DNA from 4 places in the Gardnerella sp. DNF00983 genome. Region 2 is predicted to be linked to each of the others. Evidence: riboswitches for the same ligand, from Rfam matches in the RefSeq annotation. Region 2 holds a riboswitch; each other region holds the start of a gene.
The links. A riboswitch is a leader RNA that binds a small molecule or an ion and turns the genes downstream of it on or off. The one in region 2 is predicted to bind thiamine pyrophosphate.
Positions count from the first base shown of each region.

Region 1 (5,426 bases), 260 kb from region 2:
TAAAGAAAGCGAGTCTTATAGCAAGCGCAATTGCTCACTATAAAACTCGCTTTGGTTTATATCAACCTTCTTCTATTATTATCCGTTGTAAGTATTGCTATTGAAGCACTTGCAATTCAGTTTTTGCTTCCGCACTTCGTACTTCAGTACCTTCGTACCTCAGTACTTCCGCACCTCCGTACCTCAGTACTTCCGCACTTTATGCTTTCACGCTTTGATACAGCGATGAGCCGGATTCTTGGAACTTTTTGCTCATCTCTTTCATACCGTCGGCAATTGCCTGACTGCGTGCTTCTTCAACGAGCTGCTCCTGCTGAGCTGCTCCGCCAAAACGCTTACGAATATTTTGCGAAATAGCCATCGAGCAGAACTTTGGTCCGCACATCGAGCAGAAGTGCGCCATTTTTGCCGGTTCTGCAGGAAGCGTTTCGTCGTGGAAGGCGATTGCGGTATCCGGATCGTAGCTTAAGTTGAACTGATCCAACCAGCGGAACTCAAAGCGAGCCTTACTGATTGCGTTGTCGCGATCCATAGCATGTGGATGGTGCTTAGCAAGATCAGCTGCGTGGCAAGCGATCTTATACGCAATCACGCCTTGCTTAACGTCGTCCTTGTTAGGCAATCCCAAATGTTCCTTAGGAGTCACATAGCAAAGCATTGCAGTGCCGTATCGCGCAATCTCTACGCCACCAATTGCGGAAGTAATGTGGTCGTAGCCAGGTGCGGTATCCGTAGTCAAAGGACCAAGCGTATAGAATGGAGCATTCTGGCAAATTGCCTTCTCCATCTCAATATTCATACGCACAGTGTCGAATGGCACGTGACCAGGACCTTCAATCATCACTTGCACGTCATGCTTCCAAGCGATCTTCGTAAGCTCGCCAAGCGTCATAAGCTCGGAAAGCTGAGCCGCATCGTTAGCATCAGCCAAGCTACCTGGACGCAAACCATCGCCCAAAGAGAATGCAACATCGTACTTTGCGAAAATCTCGCACAATTCTTCAAAGTGCGTGTACAAGAAGCTCTCTTGATGATGCTGCAAGCACCATTCAGCCATAATTGAGCCACCACGAGAAACAATACCGGTTACGCGGTTTGCAGTAAGCGGCACGTAGCGAAGAAGCACGCCAGCGTGAATAGTCATGTAGTCAACGCCCTGCTCGCACTGCTCAATAACAGTGTCGCGGAAAAGCTCCCAGCTGAGCTTAGAAGCATCATCCTCAACTTTTTCCAAAGCCTGATACATTGGCACTGTTCCAATTGGCACAGGGGAGTTGCGCAAAATCCATTCGCGCGTCGTGTGAATATCGTTACCGGTGGAAAGATCCATAACGGTATCCGCACCCCACTTCGTGGCCCACGTAAGTTTTTCTACTTCTTCGTCGATAGACGACGTAACAGCAGAATTACCCATGTTTGCGTTGAGCTTAGTCAAGAAGCGCGAACCAATAATCATAGGTTCAGCTTCAGGATGGTTAATATTGCAAGGAATTACAGCACGTCCGGCTGCAACTTCTTCGCGAACCAGCTCCACATCGCAATTTTCGCGCGTTGCAACATATTGCATTTCCGGAGTAGTGATTCCGTGGCGAGCGTACCACATTTGCGTAATCGGATGGTCCGCGCCCTTCATTGGCTTATGCGTGCGACCACGCCATTCTTTAGAAGCTTTGCCTCGCTTAATTGCGCGCTTGCCGTCATCTTGAAGATTGCGCCTGCGACCCTCATATTCCACAACGTCACCGCGGTCACGAATCCAGTCAAGGCGAAGCGGAGCCAAGCCTTCCTTCGGGTCGCACTTTGGGCCTTCCGTATTGTAATCCTTAAAAGGCGGGTTAGGGCCTACGCCAGGAGTATCCGAAAGCTTAATTTCCGTATAAGGAACTTCCAAATCGTAAGAACCATATTCATACTCAAAATGAACTGGAGTTGTTTTGCGAATATGAGCTTTATCGCGCTGAGTGCAACCGCGAGCTGCAATGTCAACGCGCTGTTGCTTAGCTAATTTTGCAGCATCCTTTGCTTCTTTAGCGTTAATAAAAGTTGGTTTCTTTTCTTGAGTTTCTGAAGATTTTGATTCAGAATTTTCTGCAACTATTACTCGCTTAGCGTAGCCGTGCTTTTCTTCGCCTCGCACAGCTTTCCAATGTTCAACAAACTCATGCATAGTTGATTCTGGTGTTTCTGAAGAATACAGTGCTTCAGAAACGAACCATCCTGCAGCCTTAGTGTGAGCGATTGTATCGATATCGTCGAGAGCAGTTCTTCCGCCAACTAGAACTGGGAAATCACTTGCGGAACAAATCGTATTAATTTTCGCTTCGTCCAGCGTTGTGTGGTTTGCTTCCAATTCGTAAGCGGCAGTAGTGCTTTCGCATCCTTCTTCAGGATTGTGCATTGCTGTTACGCAAATGTAATCGATGCATCCATCTGGAAGTTCGTTTATTACTTTAACTAAGCTCTCGGTTTCAACAGATAAGCCGATTACAGCATCTTCGCCAAGAAGTGCGCGAGCCTCTCTAGGCTCCATGTCACTTTGTGCTAAGTGCACTCCGTCAACTTTGATGCTTTGATTGCGAGCTTGCCAAACGACATCAACGCGCTCGTCGATAACAAAAGTTACAGAATCGCATTTGTTATTGTCTTCGATGATTTGTGCAATATCGCGTGCAATAGTGGTGATTTCTTTAGCGTTTTCATTGTTGCAATGAAGACGAATAAAAGTCGCTCCAGCGCGCAAAGCATCATCGACAATATCTGTAAGTGGACGATTATTACAAGCTTGTGGGTCTGCAATAAAGCAGGCGCTTAGATTAAATTGATTACGCATTGATGCGTACGGATAATTCGATGTCATACTAAAATCGTTGCTCCCTACGTTGTATTAACTAACAGGTTCGAAGGGTTAGATAAATTAATACCATCTCAGCCTTCTTTCGAAAGCACCCCTGCAAAATGTCGAATTACCAGCAAGTTTACACGATTATGTGCATTTAATTGGTGGTGGGTATGTTGCGAATTTCTTTAGCGTTCGTGATGATTGATTGCGCGTGAAATAAAATCTCCCAAGCTTTGCACAATCTGTACGAGGATAATGCAAAGAATAACAGCCACTGTCATCACATCGTATTGATAACGCTGGTATCCGTATCGTATTGCAATATCTCCGAGTCCGCCTGCGCCAACTGTTCCAGCCATTGCTGAGAATCCAAAAAGCGTAATAAACGTAAGTGCAGCTCCGCGAATTAGTGAAGGTAAAGCTTCCCACAGCAATACTTTGCAAACAATTTGCAATTTGCTTGCTCCAAAGCTTTGTGCTGCTTCGATTAAGCTTCCGTCAACTTCGGCTAAAGATTGTTCAACTACTCTAGCAACGAATGGTGCAGCCGTAATTACTAGAGGCACAATAGCTCCAGGAACTCCCAAAGAAGTGCCAACTATGAGACGAGTAAAAGGAATTATTGCAACTAATAAAATAATAAACGGCACAGAACGCACGATGTTAACAATCCATCCTAGAACTGCGTTAATTGGCGCGTTAGGGCAAATGCCTTTTTTGTTTGATGTAATGAGAAGTACGCCAACTGGAAGTCCAATAAGGTATGCAAAAAGTGTTGCAACTGACGTCATAACGAGTGTGTCTTGCACGCCTTCAATAAGTAAGTCGCCGTAGTCGTTAAAAAATTGTGTAGCAGCTTCTAACATTGTTATTTCACCTCATTGGTAAGCGCGTTTGTTGCTTCGTTTGCAATCGTGCTTGTAATTTTAGCGCGATGATTTTCTTGTTTTTCATCTGCAATAAGTGTTCGCAAAATATCGCTTTGTGGATTTGCAAAAAGCGTATCCGTGTCACCTAATTCCACAATGCGTCCGCTATCGATCATTGCAACTCGGTCGCAAATATTTCGTGCTACAGCCAGCGAATGCGTAATAATAACAAGCGTTACGTTGAGTTCGCGGTTAATTCGGCTCAATAAATCAAGGATTTGCGCAGTAGTTGTGGAGTCAAGTGCGCTTGTTGCTTCGTCGCAAAGCATAATCGACGGATTATTCGCCAATGCGCGCGCAATTGCTACGCGCTGCTGTTGTCCGCCTGAAAGCTGGCTAGGGTAGCGGTTTGCAAAATCTTTTAAACCAACTAAGTCAAGCAAGTAGTTTGCGCGTTCTTCTCGTTCCTTTTTTGCAGTGTGATTTAACTCTAATGGGAAAGTGACGTTTCGCAATACTGTACGCTGCTGGAAAAGGCTAAAATTCTGGAAAATCATGCCAATATTAGTGCGTACTTTTGCAAGTTCTTTATCTTTTACTTCGCTAATATCATTTCCGTCAATAATAATTTTGCCAGAAGTTGGTCGCTCAAGCAGATTCATGCAACGAACTAGCGAAGACTTTCCTGCACCAGAAGAACCAAGGATTCCGAATACTTCTCCCGATTCAATAGTCAGATTAATGTCGTGTAATGCTTCATTCGCTTTGCTACCTTTGCCGTAGCTTTTGTGAAGATGTTCGATCTGAATCATGCTTTTCCTTAACAGATTATTGCTTTCTGTGTGAAATATACTTCGTTACTAACTAGAGTTACTAACTAGAGTTACTAACTAGCGTCATTAACTAGATTATTAACTAGCACGCACATTACGTATATTACACGCTTATAAAATAATGCCGCAAAGCATACACGAAGCATACACATGCGGCATTAGGTGGCTACATTGTGAGTATTATTTAGAAAACAGGAAGCACAGCGCCTTTGTAAGTTTTGGTAATATAGTCGCGCACTTCGCTTGTTTTCAAAGCTTTGAGTAAGGCTTTGATTTTTGCAAACTTTTCAGAGCCTTTCTTTACTACAATAATATTTTCATAAGTTTTAGCCGCAATTCCTCCAACTTTTTCTGAAGTAAGTGGGTCTTTAGTTGGGTTAAAACCAGCTTGAATAGCGTAATTGCCGTTCATGGCAGCAAGATCCACATCCTTAATAGCAGTAGGAACTGTTGCTGCTTCAAGCTCTTTAAACTTCAAATTCTTAGGATTCTCAGTAATATCTTTTATGGTAGCGTTAATATCTTTTGGATTCTTCAACTTAATCAATCCGGCATCTTGCAAAAGAAGCAATGCGCGAGCTTCATTAGTAGGATCATTTGGAACTGCAACAGTTGCTCCATCTGCTAATGCTTTAATCGTCTTGGTTTTTCCTGGATACAATCCAAATGGTTCAAAATGAATTCCACCTACTGAAACAAGGTGAGTTCCCTTTTCCTTATTAAAGTTGTCAAGATAAGGCAAATGCTGATAGTAGTTTGCGTCAACTTCGCCTTCTTCAGTAGCTGTATTTGGCTGCACGTAGTCAGTAAATTCCTTTACTACTAGCTTGTAGCCTTCTTTTTGCAAGATTGGCTTTACAACTTTATTTAAGATTTCAGAATGCG
Region 1 covers NZ_CP058392.1:590,271-595,696, forward strand. Annotated here, with positions in the region: gene thiC (phosphomethylpyrimidine synthase ThiC) at 200-2,857, opposite strand; TPP riboswitch at 2,855-2,960, opposite strand; gene HXT34_RS02120 (methionine ABC transporter permease) at 3,025-3,705, opposite strand; gene HXT34_RS02125 (methionine ABC transporter ATP-binding protein) at 3,708-4,520, opposite strand; gene HXT34_RS02130 (MetQ/NlpA family ABC transporter substrate-binding protein) at 4,726-5,426, opposite strand, start outside.
Region 1: it holds a riboswitch for thiamine pyrophosphate, as region 2 does, so the genes downstream of both, thiC (phosphomethylpyrimidine synthase ThiC) here and HXT34_RS03220 (ABC transporter permease) in region 2, are expected to answer to the same signal.

Region 2 (5,426 bases):
GCTTCGGAAATATCGTGCGTGACCATTATTGTGGTCCAGCCATGTTTCTGTCTTAGATTATCAAGCAAATCTTGCATGTCTAAACGAGTTAAAGCATCTAATGCTCCGAAAGGCTCGTCTAAAAGTAGTAATTCAGGATTATGAACTAAAGCTCTAGCTAATGAGACTCGTTGGGCTTGACCACCTGAAAGTTCTGATGGCCATTTCGAACCGCAATTATTAAGTTGCATATCATTAAGAGCTTTTTCTGCAATAGATTTTAGTTCTGATTTGTTTCCTTGTATGCCGAAAACTACGTTCTTACTTACTGTTAGCCATGGTATTAATCTTGCATCTTGGAAACCTATTGCTTGATGTTGTGTGACGTTTATTGTTCCAGAATCAGGTTTGATTAATCCTGAAATAACTTTAAGAAGAGTAGTTTTTCCGCATCCTGAGCGTCCTATTAAAGATACGAATTCGCCTTTTTTAATATTTAGATTTATATCTCGCAATATTTTAGCGTTATTTTTAAAAGTCACGCCAATATGTTCTAGAGTAACGCAGTAAGAGTTATCTTTAGTCTCATAGTTTTCTTCTATTTGAGTGTCCATATTTACTCCTACTGCGTTGCTCTAAATCATGTTTATATAATCTTGTTATATAACTTTGTTTTAATTTTGATTAATTAGTTATATATTATTTTATTTTGATATTTAATTTTTGTTTTTATGAATATGTGTTTTATAGATATATGGATTAATTTACTTCGTGCAATCCATTACAGAATCTTTCAAATTCTTTGGAGCTTGCTTAATTAAACCATATTTCACGTATTCTTTAGCTTGAGTTTCCATCATTTTCAAACCTTTTTCATCGATTGGACGAATAGTTGGATTGTCAAACTTTTCAATTTGCTTAATAATAGTTTCGCTTGCTCCGAGCTGCTTGTAAGCGTTTCCAATAACATTGTTTTCTTTATGAGACTTTTTTGCTTCGCGAACAAGAGCCTTGTACATCTTCTTAACAAGATCTGGATGCTTTTTGGCAAAGCTCTTAGAAACAATGTGAATAGTAACGTTCATATTGCCGTACTTTTTAGCATTTACAAGCAATTTTGCGCCTGGAGTTGTCATTGCTGCAGCAAGATTCTGATCGAATGAGGAAATTGCGTCAATCTGTCCAGAAGTAAATGCTGCCTGGAAGTTCTTAGGACTCATCTCAACTTTGTTAACTTTAGAAACGTCTAAACCGCTTTTATCAAATGCGCGGTGAAGCATGTAATCGCCAGTGTCACCGTTGTGAATAATAGCAACTTTCTTTCCGTATAAGTCTTTTAGTGTTTTCACGCCGCTTTTTGCGGATGCAACGATTCCTTGAGAATCACCATTGTAATATTCGAGCGCAAAAGCTACCCATGGTTGTCCTTCAGCAATCAAATCAATGAAGCGTCCGGTTCCAGTAGTTGTAGCATCTGCATTTCCGCTCATAACAGCAGTAAGACCATCAACTGGAGTGTAAGGGCCAGTGTAAACTACTTTAGATTTGCCAAATTCGTCTTGAAGGAATTTCTCATTTTTCAAAGTAGTTAAATAATTTGCTGTAGAAAGATAAGCGACTCTCATAGTTCCAGCGTCTTCTTTTGAAGAAGCGCTTGATGATTTTTGTGAGCTTCCGCAAGCTGCGAGAGATACTGTTGCGCAAACAGCGCAGATTAATGCAATAATGCTCTTTTTAGAAAATCGCATTTTTAAATTAGCCATGATATATAGTTCCTTTTGTTTGTTGTTTTATTTATCTGTTGTTTGTTTGGTTGTTATTATTTGGTTGTTGATTCTAAATATTGACTAATTCTTAAAAAGCAATTTAATGCATTTTAAAAAGTAGTTAACTTTAGAAAAATGTTGATATTACTAGATTATTGGCGTGATTTTCTATCTAATCTGCGTTCAGGTATAAGAAGATATTCTAATATGTTTGCAGTAAGCTCAGATCCAAGACCTGCAATTGCGTACATAATAACGCATGCCATCATTTGATCAGGCCTAAAGAATTCTTGCGCTCTTGAAAGAATGTATCCAATTCCAATAGAAGAATTGACTGTTTCGCAAGTCACTAATGCAACCCATGCTACAGATATTGCAAATCGCAAACCTGTCATAAAACTTGGAAGTGTACCGCGAAGCAAAATAGATATAAAAATAGTAGATTTTTTAACGTGATAAACCTGCGCTAATTCGAGAAGTTTCGGATCAATATTACGCACTCCGTCGCGAATATTAACGTACATAGGTCCAAAAACGCCAACAGCTATAAGCGCTATTTTCATCGTTTCATCTATTCCGAGGAAAATTATTAATATTGGAGCTAAAGCCGGGAATGGAATTGATCTCAACATGTGGCTTGGTTTATCAACTACAATATTGCCAAGCTTACTGCCTCCTGCAAGTATGCCTGCAGGAACAGCAAAAATAATTCCTAACAAAAGCCCTAAAAGAACTCGTAAAATACTTATTCCTAAGGATTTTAATAATATGCCTTCGTTGTTTAAATCAATAAAGGCTTGTATTACTTCATATGGGGATGGCAAAGAACGGTCTTCGATTGGAGAAAGAGTTGTAAAAAACCACAAAACCAAAATGAGGATGGTTGAAATCCACACTTTACACGAAGATACCGCTTTAAATGCAATCTTCAATATGTTTTTCGCTTTATTAGGCGAATTGTAAGTCATGCGACAATCCCTTCGATAGTCTTAGCTATATCAGGTTCAACGAGTGTATTCTCAGCGCAACACTGTATGTATTGTTGTTTGGCACGATGTAGTTGCGCACCCCGTGTCTGAGGTCATTATCGCTTAAGGGTATGGACAAGTGTATTTTAAATCGATATTTATAAACGATATTGCTTAAAAATATACAATTGGCTCATATGACTCGAGTTAAATCAAAATATTGTGAACGTTCACGGCATAAATACGCTGATACTCAATATAACGTCCATAAAACGCACTAGTCTTGGAAGAGTCATCACAACCCATAGGTATAAAGGAGTAGTTGTGGCAGCTATTGAAAGCGTATATGCACGCGAAATTTTGGATTCTCGTGGAAATCCTACTGTTCAGGTTTATTTGGAGACCGAAGATGGCGCTCAGGGTATTGGTTTAGTGCCTTCTGGTGCTTCTACTGGTGAAGCTGAAGCTTGGGAACGTCGCGATGGCGACAAATCCCGTTATCAGGGCAAGGGCACGTTGGAAGCTGTTAAGGCTGTCAACGAGGTAATCGCACCTAAGGTTATTGGCATGGATGCCACCGATCAGCGCGCTCTTGATGAGACGATGATTGAGCTTGATGGCACGCCAAACAAGGGCAAGCTTGGTGCTAACGCAATTCTCGGCGTTTCCCTCGCTGCTCTCTACGCTGCTGCCGAGTCTGCTCAGCTTCCGTTGTACCGCTACATTGGCGGCACCAATGGTCACATTCTTCCAGTTCCAAACATGAACATCATGAACGGTGGCGCTCACGCTGATTTCGCAACCGATATTCAGGAGTACATGATTTCTCCTTACGGTTTCGCAACCTACAGCGATGCTTTGCGCGCTGGTGTTGAGGTTTATCACACCTTGAAGAATGTTTTGAAGAAGGAAGGCTTGGCTACTGGTCTTGGTGACGAAGGTGGCTTCGCTCCAAAGATGAAGTCCAATGAGGATTCCTTGAAGTACATCATGGATGCAATCGCAGCCGCTGGCTACGAGCCAGGCAAGCAGATTGGTATTTCTCTTGACGTTGCTTCTTCCGAGTTCTACAACAAGGAAACTGGTAAGTATCGTTTCGATGGCGAAGAGCGCGAATCTGCTTACATGCTCGATTACTACGAGAAGCTCATCAACGAGTATCCAATCGTTTCCATCGAAGATCCATTCCAGGAAGAAGGATGGGATGATTGGGCAGAAATCACCAAGCGTCTTGGTGATCGTTTGCAGTTCGTTGGCGATGATTTGCTCGTCACCAATCCAAAGCGTTTGGCTAAGGGTATTGAGCTTGGTGCAGCTAACTCCTTGCTCGTGAAGTTGAACCAGATTGGTTCCGTCACCGAAACCCTCGACGCTATTGAGCTTGCGACTAAGAACGGCTTCACTTCTATGGTTTCCCATCGTTCTGGTGAAACCCCAGATACCACCATTTCTGATCTTGCCGTTGCTAAGAACACCGGCCAAATCAAGACTGGTGCTCCTGCTCGTGGCGAGCGTATTGCTAAGTACAACCGCTTGCTTGAGATTGAGGAAGAGCTTGGTTCTACCGCTCAGTATGCTGGTTACAGCGCATTCAAGGCTTGCAAGAAGTACATGAAGTAACTTTTAGTTTTAAAGTAACTTAGTGGCTTCTTAAGTCTTTGAGTTTTAACGGTCAGTCGTGTTTACGGCTGACCGTTTTTTATTAAATATTTTTGAAAAAATCAAAACGCGCAAAAAATTTTCTTAAATTTACTTTCATTCTCATCATAATAGTGATATTTTTGTGAGAAAATCGAAACAGAAGGAGATGTTTCATTATGCGAAAAGTAGCAGTTATTGGTATGGGAAATGTTGGCGCAGCTGTTGCTCACCAGCTTGTTGTTGGTGGTTACGCCGACGAGTTATACCTGTATGACAAGAATGAAGCTAAGGTTAAGGCTGATGCATTGGATTTTGAGGATTCAATGGACAATTTGCCTTTTAATGTAAACATTACTGTCAATGATTACGATGCTTTGAAAGATGTTGAAGTTATCGTAAGCGCTATGGGCAATATTAAGCTTTTAGACGTCCCAAATCCTGATCGTTTCGCAGAACTTAAACATAATCGTGTTCAAGTTGAAGAAGTTGGTGCAAAGATTAAAGCTTCTGGCTTCCATGGTGTTTTAGTTGATATTACTAATCCTTGCGACGCTATTTGCCAGCTTTATAAAGAAACAACTGGTCTTCCTTATGAAAAAGTTATTGGCACTGGAACTTTGCTTGATTCTGCGCGTCTTCATCGCGCTGTTGGCAAATTCTTCGGAGTTCATCCAAAAGCTGTGAAGGGCTATAGCTTGGGTGAACATGGTGATTCACAGTTCGTTGCATGGTCCACAGTTAAGGTTCTTGAACAGCCGATTGTTGAGCTTGCAAAAGAAAAGAATATTGATTTAGATGCTGTTGATGAAGAAACTCGTCAAGGCGGCTTCACTGTGTTCTACGGAAAGAAGTATACAAATTACGGTATTGCTGCTGCTGCAGTTCGCCTGGTTCATGCTGTTCTTTCGGATTCAAAGGAGCAAATGCCTGTTTCGAACTATCGCGAGGAATATCATTCTTATCTTTCTTACCCAGCAATCGTTGGTCGCGAAGGTATTGTGAAGCAGTGCCAACTTGACTTGACTGAAGAAGAGTTGCAAAAGTTGCAGCATTCTGCAGATACAATTTTGAG
Region 2 covers NZ_CP058392.1:849,578-855,003, reverse strand. Annotated here, with positions in the region: gene HXT34_RS03230 (ABC transporter ATP-binding protein) at 1-593, opposite strand, end outside; gene HXT34_RS03225 (ABC transporter substrate-binding protein) at 744-1,742, opposite strand; gene HXT34_RS03220 (ABC transporter permease) at 1,898-2,713, opposite strand; TPP riboswitch at 2,703-2,827, opposite strand; gene eno (phosphopyruvate hydratase) at 3,038-4,333, shown strand; gene HXT34_RS03210 (L-lactate dehydrogenase) at 4,531-5,426, shown strand, end outside.

Region 3 (5,426 bases), 720 kb from region 2:
GCGCTTAAGAAGCTCAGTGACGCTCGCAAGGCAGTGGAAGATGAGTACAAGACCGACGCAAAGCCTCTTGAAAAGGAGGTTGGCGACAAAACTCAAGACGGCAAGCTTGTAACACCTCCATTCGAGGAGTCGATTCCATACAAGAATGCTCTGTATAAGAAGCAGTCTGAAACTGGCGATGCTGCAACGACTGATACTTCTGCCACCAAGAAGCTTCAAGATTATAACGATAAGTTTGAAGCAGCGAAGAAGATTATCGATCAGGTGAAGAACCCAGATCCGAATGCTGATCCAGATAAAAAGCCAACTAATGCTGATGTTAAGACAGCTTTGGAAGCCTTGCAAAAGGCAAAGAAAGCTATCAATGACGCCTTTACGACTAATGCTAAGGATTTGAAGGATGAGTCTGCGAAGTCTACTGCTGACGGTGTAACTACCGTTGGTAAAGATGACTTTGAGAATACTACAGAGTTCAAGAACGCTGAATCTAAGAAGGGTAAAGACTGCAAGGATAATGCTGACGTCACCGCTTATAAGGAAGCGTTGAGTAAAGCTAGGACTTTGCTTGGAAAGTTCGATGAGAACGGTACGCCAAAGTCTGGTGAAAAGGAAATCCCAACCCAGCAAGAAGTTGACGAGGCTCTTAAGAAGCTGAAGGACATAAAAGATAAGATTACTGCTGACTACAAGACCAGTTCTACTGAGCTTCAGCAAGAAGTTGATAAGTCTAAGGACGGAGATAAAGACAAGCGTGATGACGTGTTCGAGAACACTCCTGCGTTCAAGAACGCGACTGCTAAGGGTGATGATGCGTCTAAGCAGGCGCTCGAAGAATACAACGAAAAGCTTAAGGCTGCTAAGAAGCTTCTTGAGAAGTTCGACCGCACTACTGGCAAGCCAAAGGATGGTGCAACTGACGTCCCAACCCAGAAAGAGCTTTACGATGCTCTAGATGCATTGCAAGCTGCTAAGAAGAAGATTGAAGACGATTACAGCACAATCAAGTATGACTTGCGTAAGGAAGCTGATAATGATGGTGACTTCACTAAGTCTCCTGAGTATCAGAATGCTCAAGCTAAGGGTGATGACGAGTCTAAGAAGGCTATTGACGATTACAAGAAGGCTCTCGACGAGGCTAACAAGATTCTTGGCGACAAGGATGCAACTCAGGCTCAGGTTGACGAGGCTTTGAAGAAGCTTCAGGATGCTAAGAAGAAGCTTACTGATTCTAATAAGACGGATAAGTCTAAGCTTCAGACTGAGGCTGATGATGATGCTAAGTTCCGTAAGTCTTTGTACTTCATTATTGGCAAACGCGACGATATTGAGGCTTATAAGAAGGCTTTGGCTGAGGCTGACAGCGTGCTTAACGATCCTAATGCAACTCAGGCTCAGGTTGATGAGGCTTTGAGGAAGCTTCAGGCTGCTAAGTATAAGCTTAATCACCCGTTTGGCGCTGGCAGTGGTGTTGGTAGCGGTAGCGGCTATGATACCGATGCTGATGCTGGGGATGGTTTTGATACTAGTGATTCTCAGAGTGCTTTGGTTGATAAGTCTGCTTTGCAAGTCGAAGTTAATAATTCTGTAGACACTAATGCAAACACTGCGGCAGCTAGAGCTTACAGGCAGGCTTTGGCTGAGGCTAAGCGTGTGCTTGCTGATAAGAATGCAACTCAGGCTCAGGTTGATGAGGCTTTGAGGAAGCTTCAGGCTGCTAAGGCTGCGTGGCGTAATGCCTCTGGCGCTTCCGGTAATGCTAGCGCTCTTGCTAAGACGGGTGCTGCAACTGGCTTGTTTGCAAGTCTTGCTGCAGTATTCTCCGGACTTGGTGCTGCTGGCGTTGCTTCTCGCCGCCGCAAGCATTCCAACGAGTAGCCTCGCTCATAACTAAAATCCCTCGCAGGTTATCTTCCGATAATCCGCGAGGGATTTTTTTCTTGCTGCCGCGCGAGCGCTGACTGCGCTAGTAACAGCTAGCGGCAGAAATTTTACAGTCGTGCGCAGTTTATGCCGCCTACGCACCAAAAAGCGGCAGAAATTTTACAGTCGTGCGCAGTTTATGCCGCCTACGCACCAAAAAGCGGCAGAAACTTTACAGTCGTGTACAGAAAAGGTCGTTTGCGCGCTTTAATCCGGCAGAAACTTTACAGTCGCGTAAATTAACGATAGTATTTCCCCAAACCTCCTGAAGCTTTGCATCATTGCTTTGCGAACGCTGCTCATGAAGCTTTGCGGTTGCGCTTCTGCGAAAAGTGGTTTTGTAGCTTTGCAGTTATGCTTCTGCTAACAATGATTACTTATTGATTAGTGAACTTTAGCATTATTGCTCTGCAGACGCTGAGTATTTGTCGCTTAGTGAACACTAGCGTCCGTGCTGCTGCACGCGCCACACCAGACGCACCCACCACACCAAAAACACTAGCGGTTTTACTAATAGTGGGAGATAGGAATTGCTTGGTCGAGCAATATAAAAGCGGAACGATAGTAATAATCTTGTTGACGAATACTGTTTTTGAAAGAAAGTAACTAAAAAACTAAACTCAACTACACAACCGCTAAGTCCAAGTAAGGTATAGGAGCGTAGCGCTGCGAGACAATCAACACCCACTCCTCACACCCATCTCAATTTCACACTCGCGCCACACCAAAAATAACTCAGTAACTACGCGCATCGTTATTAGTGCAGAATGCACACTGCAGGAGAAACGAAAAATCGGCAAAGTGCGTTACTAGTGCAGAACGCGTACTGCAGGAGAAACGAAAAAACGGTAGTGAGCGTTACTAACGCAGAAACCGTACTGCGTCAGTAACGAAAATGCTTAGTTTTGCGATTTGACATACCGGTTCAGTTAACAAATTTTTGCCAGAAGTGCTAGAATGCTGCACGGTAGTGTGATGAAATTCACATAATTTCGTTACATCTACCTGCAGCATTTGGGTATTGCTAAGTTAGCAATATTGCAACGTTCTGCATTTGTAATTCTTGAAGGTCAAGAATTACATCCGCGGGAGCCTGTTCTATACAGGCTGAGAGGGCGAAAGCCGACCGTAAACCTGATGCGGGTAATGCCGCCGTAGGGAAGGAGTATATATGCGAAATATTCGTATTATTGGTGCAGGTATTATTGGTTTAGCAACAGCGTGGAGACTTACGGAAGCTGGCGTAAAAGTTAGCATAATTGATCCAGATCCAGTCTCTGGTGCTTCTCACCATGCTGCCGGCATGTTAGCTCCTACCGCAGAAATGCAATATCAGCAAGAAGCGTTGTATCCTCTTATGTTTGAGTCTGCAACTATGTATAAGGAATTGGTTGATTCGGTTGCAAAGTACACCGATAAGCCAACCGGCTACTTAGAGTGCGGCTCTTATGTAATCGGTGGTGACGCTGCAGATAACGAGCACGTAAACGAGTTGCTAAACTTGCAGCATCGTTACGGCCGTAGAGCTGAGCATATTTCTGTGAGTAAGCTTCGTGAGATTGAGCCTGCTCTTTCGCCAACTATTGCTGGCGCTGTAAGCGTGCCGGACGACCATCAAATCAATCCTCGTCTTTTCACTGCAGCAATGATTGATGCGCTCGAAAAGCGCGGTGTTGTTATTGAGCGTCGCGCAAGCACTCCGGATGATTTGGGTCCAGACACAGTTTTGGCATCCGGTTTGGGTGCTAAGGATATGCTTCCGCAGCTTAAGCTTCGCGCTGTGTGGGGCGATATGATTCGTATGACTATTCCAGAGCCTTTGCGCCCAATTTTGAGCTCTGTGGTTCGTGGATTTGTGCATGACCGCCCAGTTTATTTGGTGCCTCGCGCTAAGGAAACAGGCGAGCTTGTGCTCGGCGCTACTTCTCGTGAAGACGACCGCAATATTCCAAAGGTTGGCGGCGTACTCGACTTACTTCGCGATGCTGCAAGCGTGCTTCCTGGCATTCAGGAATGCTCGATTACTGAGGTTACCGCTGGCGGCCGCCCAGGAACTCCAGACGATTTGCCGTTCATTGGCATTGATCCTAAGACGCACACCACGATTTCCACTGGTTACTTCCGTCACGGCATTTTGCTCACCGCTTTGGGTTCTTCTTTGACTACAAAGCTTGTGCTTGAGCAAGAGTTGACTGAGAAGGAAAAGGGCTTCTTGGAAAGCTGCAATCCTGCTCGCTTCTAATCGCTAATTCCAGTGAATTCGCTAGATTTCGCTGCGAATTGTGTGAAGTGTTCAAATATAGACGTAAGTGTGATGCAGAAAGTACTTTTAGTAATTCAGCTTTTAGTTAGTAAAGGTTAGATTATGCAAATCGTAGTCAATGGTGAAACTATTGAAATTCAAGATGGGTTAACTGTTGCTGAGCTTATTGCTCAACGTTACGGTTCAGACGCTGGTCCTGGCATAGCTGTTGCGATTGGCGACGATGTGCTTTCTCGCGCGCAATGGGAATCAGCCGTCATATGTGATGGGAATCAAATCGAGATTCTTAGTGCAGTTCAAGGCGGCTGAAACACCACAAAATTAAGCGTGAAATTAGTGCGCTTAATTATTTAATTTTAATTAGGTTTAAATATTAAATTTTAAATAAAAGGCTTAAAATGGCAGAAAATAATATAGAAGAAAGTGCCGATACTTGGCAGCTTTGTGGTAAGACTTTACATTCAAGGCTTTTGCTTGGTACTGGCGGCATGACAAGCATTGACATTATGGAAAAGTCACTTGTGGCTTCAGGTGCGGAAGTAGCTACGGTTGCAATGCGTCGTCACGCAAAAACTGGCGTTGATATTTACGGCATGTTGCAGCGTCACAATATTAACGTTTTGCCAAATACTGCAGGCTGCAAGACTGCGCATGATGCTGTGCTTACTGCAAAAATGGCTCGTGAATCGCTTGGAACTGACTGGATTAAGCTCGAAGTGATTGCAGACGACGATACTTTGCTTCCGGATACTCGCGAAGTTTTGCTTGCTGCAGAAAAGCTTATTGAAGAAGGCTTTAGCGTTCTTTGCTACACGAATGACGACCCGATTGTGGCTCGTCGATTGGTTTCGCTTGGTGTGAAAGCTGTTATGCCTGGTGGCGCTCCAATTGGAACTGGTCTTGGTATTTTGAATCCTCGAAACATTGAGCTGATTGTTCAAGAATGCAAGGAAGCTGGCGTTCCTGTGATTTTGGATGCTGGCGTTGGCACTGCTTCCGATGTTGTTAAAGCTTTCGAAATCGGTTGCTCGGGCGTGCTTCTTGCAAGCGCTGTAACTCGCTGCCCAGACCCCGTGAAGATGGGTCGTGCAATGGCTGCTGCTGTAACCGCTGGAAAGCTTGCTCACGATGCTGGCCGTATTCCAATGCGAAATCACGCTCTCGCTTCTTCGCCTGTTGAAGGTCGCGCTTGGGCTGATTCTGTACTGTAAATTTTGGTACTGTAATTTAGTACTGTAATTTT
Region 3 covers NZ_CP058392.1:127,850-133,275, forward strand. Annotated here, with positions in the region: gene HXT34_RS00505 (peptidase) at 1-1,875, shown strand, start outside; TPP riboswitch at 2,996-3,098, shown strand; gene thiO (glycine oxidase ThiO) at 3,092-4,162, shown strand; gene thiS (sulfur carrier protein ThiS) at 4,286-4,492, shown strand; gene HXT34_RS00520 (thiazole synthase) at 4,582-5,394, shown strand.
Region 3: it holds a riboswitch for thiamine pyrophosphate, as region 2 does, so the genes downstream of both, thiO (glycine oxidase ThiO) here and HXT34_RS03220 (ABC transporter permease) in region 2, are expected to answer to the same signal.

Region 4 (5,426 bases), 560 kb from region 2:
AATTGGTATGCTCGGATGCGATGAATACATTGAAGCTATGCGAGACTGGATGCGCGATAATCCGGTTCCTGTAAGCGTGCTAGACCCTGTGATGATATCGACTTCCGGGAAGCGCTTGCTTGAGGCGAGTGCTGAAAATGCTATGCGAAAATTTATAAGCTGCGTTGATGTTGTGACGCCAAACGTGCCGGAATTGGCGGCTTTGAGCGAATCGCGCGTTGCGGAAAACTTTGAGGAAGCTTGCAATCAGGCGCGCGAGTTGGCTGCAAAAAATAACGTTGTTGTGATTGTAAAAGGTGGACACTTAACTGGCGAAGACGTTGGGAATACTGCGGTTTTCCCGGACGGCTACGCAAGTCACGTACCAAGCGAGCGCGTTGAAACAAGCACAACTCACGGAACCGGATGCTCGCTTTCTTCTGCGTTGGCTACGAAAATTGGGCTTGCTTTGCGAGAGGGTAAGAGTTTAAGCGAGCACGATACTGTACTTCGCGCGCTTGAATGGTCGACTGCGTGGCTTCGCGAGGCGATTGCTGCCGGAAGTGAATTGCATGTTGGACGCGGCGGAAAGCACGGTCATGGACCTGTAAATCACTCCGTGCGCATCCTTCAGCAAACTAAGTGATACTCGCGCAGCGCGCAATCTGCGTGAGTAACGAAAAACGGCAGAAACTGTGCAGATGTGTACAGTTTCTGCCGTTTACCAGCCAGATTCCGACCAAAACTTTACAGCGGTGTAAAGAAACTGTCGTTCCCGCACCAAAAAACGGCAGAAACTGTGTAGCCGTGTAAAATAAAGGTCGGCTACGCGCCAAAAAACGGCAAAAACTTTACAACGGTGTAAAGTTTCTGCCGCCTACGCGCTATGCTGCGCTCAAGCTAGCTTTACTCAGTAATCACGCGCTTAAGCTCGCGTGCAACTTTCCCAGCATCCTCAGCGCACATAAGCGCCGACACTGTGCAAACTCCGTCAAGCTCAAGACCGCGAATAGGGAACACTGTGTTCTCGTGAATTCCGCCAATTGCCAACGTTTTTACGCCCATAGAGTGCGCAACTTTCGCAACTTCATTCACTCCGTCAACTCCCAGCGGTGGCACGTCGTGCGCTTTCGTATGCGTTTCAAAAGCGGCACCGATGCCAATCACATCCGGCAGCGGAACGTCGTTTTCTTTGCACTCGTGGTAAGCTTTCTCCATCAAATCCGGTCGCGCGCAAGAAAGCCCAACCATCCACTCAGCCGGCATAGCCTTTCGCGCCTCAACAAACGGCGTATCCTTTTGCCCAACGTGCAAGTTGAAACCAAGCTGAGCTGCGCAATCAACATGATCGTCAATAAACACAGGCACGTCGCCATGTCCGGAATCAATAAGCGCGTGGCGCAACTTCTTCGCTTTAGCTGCAATCTCCGCGTCGTCGGAATACTTATCGCGCAATTGCACAACTGTAACTCCGCCTTCAATCGCCTCCACAGCCACTTCTTCTTCCGGACGATTTCCCATTCGCGGATCCGTTACCAAATATAGCGTCCAATCCACAGGCTCCACCGTAAACTCAATATTCGTCAAACTAAACATGTCGTTTACGCTAAGAGTTGAAAGCGCATCCATCCACAGCGTGCGGAAAGTGCCTGGAGCTGTGGTTTGGCGAGCCGCCCAAGTTCCAGCCGCTGCTGCGTGCACGTGCGCTGCAACAGTTGCTGCGAGCGGACGTTCTGGGTTTGCGCCAACGTACGCTGCAACTAACGCTCCCAAAGCGCATCCAGTTCCAACTACTTTAGTCATAGCTTTGTGGCCACCTGTTACGCGAGCTAAGCATCCATGGCCGTAAATTGCGTCTTTTTCGCCAGAAATTGCCACTACAGATCCGTATTTTTTAGCTAATTCGCGAGCAGCTTGAAGCGCGTCGTTTACGTTATCGTGAGAATCTACGCCTTTTCCGTTGCTTTCTTTGCCTGCAAGCGCCATGATTTCGGAAGCGTTTGCGCGGATTACAGTAGGGTGGTGCTTAATAATTTCGTGAATAAAGCGCGCGCGAGGTGCGAGTGCTGGAACGCCGATTCCAACCGGGTCAAGCACCCACGGGGTATCGGCTTTTTCGCATCCTTCAACGGCTGCGCGCATGTATTCGGAAGTTTCTGGCTGATGGAATGTGCCAACGTTTATGAGCACGCCTGTGGCAATTTGCGCAAGTGCATGCGCTTCTTCCGGATCGGTTACCATAATTGGCGAGGCGCCGGCGGCGAGCAGTGCGTTGGCTGTAATGTCTTGCACGATTACGTTCGTGATGCAATGGGTGAGTGGCTGCTGTATGCGCACGCGTTCGATGCATTGACGCACGTCGTTAAGGAACATGCGTCGGCGTGCGCGTGCTGAGAAGCATGTGTCGACTTGCGTTGTTGCGTTTGTGCAGTATTCGTTAGCTTCGTTGCAGGTATTTGTTTTTTCAGTGTTGCATGTTGTCATAATGTTTCCCTTCGCTAGCACTATCTAGATCAGGTTTTACGGATTTAATCTCAGCGCCGCCCGCGATTTTGCGGCAAATGCGCACTCCGAACCATCCTTCGACTATATCTTTTGTTCGTGACTTACGCTCTTTTGCGTTAGCGCTGCGATTTAGCGCGTAGGCGGCATAAACTGCGCGCGTCTGTAAAGTTTTGGTCGGAATCTAGCTGGGAAGCGGCAGAAACTTTACACAGCTGCACAGTTTCGGTCGGATTTTCTTGCGTTCGCGGCATAAATTTTACACGGCTGTAAAGTTTTGGTCGGATTTTCTTGCGTTCGCAGCATAAACTTTACACAGCTGCACAGTTTCTGCCGTTTTCCGTTACTGGTGCAGATTGGCGCTCGCGCGGATTACGCGCTCGCTTACGAAACTCGCGTTGGAAGTCCACTGGACTTCCAACTTGAGCGAGTTTCCGCTCCGAGTTGCTTTCGCGCGCTAAATCGCAGCACTTGCAGGAATCTACAAAAATCGCGCCGCATTTTTGCAACTTCTTCTACATATTTTCGCTTGTTAACATGAGATTATGTATATGTGAACATGATTATTTATTATTTAACATCTTAATTGAATTGCCGTTCTGTCGCGTGAATATTCGTGTGGTAGAGATTTGAGATTTTTCGCACTGAGTGCGGCGAACGTCAGAGCCGCAGGCTGCTGATTCGCCAAGCGAAGAAGAAAAATCGAAAAATCTCTGCGATAGACACGGTTATTAGGGGCTAGCACGCAGAGTTTGGGGGATTTCTTTACGAGCACTAAAAGAGGACTGATGGAGCAACGTTCGTAGAGAACAAAGTATGCATGAGAGTCTTTAACAGCCAAAGCGACTGAAGGACGGGACGTGCGAGGAGAGAAATCCCCCAAAACTCGCGCCACGTTAAAGCAATATGAAACAAGATTATTAAATAGTAGATTATAGAAGTTACGAAAGCGAGATAACATGGCAAACGATTCCATGCTAGAACAAAAGACTCCGCTCACAGCGCGCGAATACGCGACGCGCACAGCAATACGCACGATTGCAATCATCGCATCTGTTTATGGCATGGCTGCTTCGTGGGAAGGCTTGATGACCTTCACTTATTTTACGAATCTTTCTAACCTTATGATTTGCGTAGCTCTTGCTGGATCGCTTTTGCTTGATACAGCTGCATTTATGCGTGCTCGTAATTCTGTAGATTCAGCCGTGCAGCCAGCTTCCACAGCATCTTGCGCATGGTTCGACTCAAAATCCAACGCTTGGTACATTTTTAAATTCATGATGACCATCTCAATTGCTGTCACATTCACTTTGTACCTGTGTTTCTTAGCACCTACCAATAAGCTTGGTTTCGTTGGCGCTTACATGAATAACGGATGCAGCAGTCTTTGCGTCCACGCAGTTGCGCCGCTTCTTGCAATCGCTGATTTTGTGCTTTTTGATTACCGTTTCCGCTCTACTCGCGCACACATTTATTTCGCTACGATTCCGCCTCTTGCTTATGTTGCTTATGCTGCTATGCTTAGCGAGTTTGCTGGTGTTCGTTGGGGTGTTCATGCAATGCGCGCGCCTTATAATTTCCTCAATTATGGCGCTCCTGCCGGCTGGTTCGGCTTTGCACCGCAAACTTTTAATGCCACTACTTTGGGCGTTGGAGTTGCGTATTTGTTAATTGTGTTTACTCTTATTTTTATTGGTGTCGGCAGTGTATTTCTTGCTCTTAAGGATGCTCGCGCTCGTGCAATATTAAAAGAATAGTATTGTTGCGCGCCACTATTGCCTAATTGCTAGAATTAAGCGTATGAGTGAGGATATTGCATTACAAGCATTATTTGACGGTACGTTACGCAATTCTTCTGGCAATGTGACTAATACGTTGCTTGTGTACGGTGCGCCGAATACTGGTAAAACGCAGTTTGCTGTGCGCGCAGCAATTTCCGGCTATAAGCGTTGGTCGCATAATGTTACTGCGATGGCTGTGCAAAATCGTGTTCTTGCTTCAAAAATTGACAATATTATTATTCGTCAAATTGGTGTAAGTAAGCAGTCTCGTCCAGTTGGCACTTTGGCTTCTTTGGCTTTTAATATCATTTCTGCTTGCTGTAAGTTAAAGAATGAGACTTCGCCTAAGCTGCTAAATGGTGCTGAGCAGGATTCTTTGCTTCGTAAAGTTTTGCGCGCACACATTGAGCATGTTATGCGTGGCGATAATGGTGATTGCAATATATGCGCGCTTTTTAAGGATTATTTTGAAACGTCTCAATGGGTTATTCCATTAACTTGCGCAGTTTCTAATACTTTCGCCACTTCCGAGCCTTCCGCGCCTTTCGCAACTCAGGCTGCTCAAGCAGCTTCTTCGTCTCCAGAATTTTTGGCAGATAGCTTCGATATTAACAACGCTTTTATGCATCAATTGCGCGATATGCTCGCTCGTTTAGATGAGCTTGGTATTAGCGATTTTGAAAGCGAAAATTCAGTTCTTCGCGCTCTTAGTGACGAGCAATCTTACGCCAATAATAGTGATATTTTACAAACGTCTGTGCTTATTAAACGTAGATTAACTCAATGGCGTTTGGCGTTTGCTTTGCGTGCTGAATATCGAAAAATAATTGCCGACACTTATAAATCTTCTTTCCGACTTGACGCTTCGCAACTGTTGGTTGAGGGTGCAAAATCTGCGCGCGAATTAGGCGAGCATGGTTTAGTAAACTCTTCTGAAATTCCGGCTCTTCTTGTAGTCGATGATTATCAAGATATTACTTTGGCTGGCTTGAGTTTTATTGAGACTTTGTCGAAGATTGGCACGCGTTTAGTTTTGCTTGCGAATCCGGATGAATCTGTGCAATCGTTTAGAGGAGCGTACCCGGATTATGCAATTTCTGCAGCTTTGAATGAGTTGAATGCTGCTGAGCAAACTTTAGAATATACGGGTTTTGCCGATTCTTG
Region 4 covers NZ_CP058392.1:294,179-299,604, forward strand. Annotated here, with positions in the region: gene thiD (bifunctional hydroxymethylpyrimidine kinase/phosphomethylpyrimidine kinase) at 1-625, shown strand, start outside; gene thiM (hydroxyethylthiazole kinase) at 886-2,463, opposite strand; TPP riboswitch at 2,453-2,562, opposite strand; gene HXT34_RS01070 (hypothetical protein) at 3,441-4,238, shown strand; gene HXT34_RS01075 (PD-(D/E)XK nuclease family protein) at 4,282-5,426, shown strand, end outside.
Region 4: it holds a riboswitch for thiamine pyrophosphate, as region 2 does, so the genes downstream of both, thiM (hydroxyethylthiazole kinase) here and HXT34_RS03220 (ABC transporter permease) in region 2, are expected to answer to the same signal.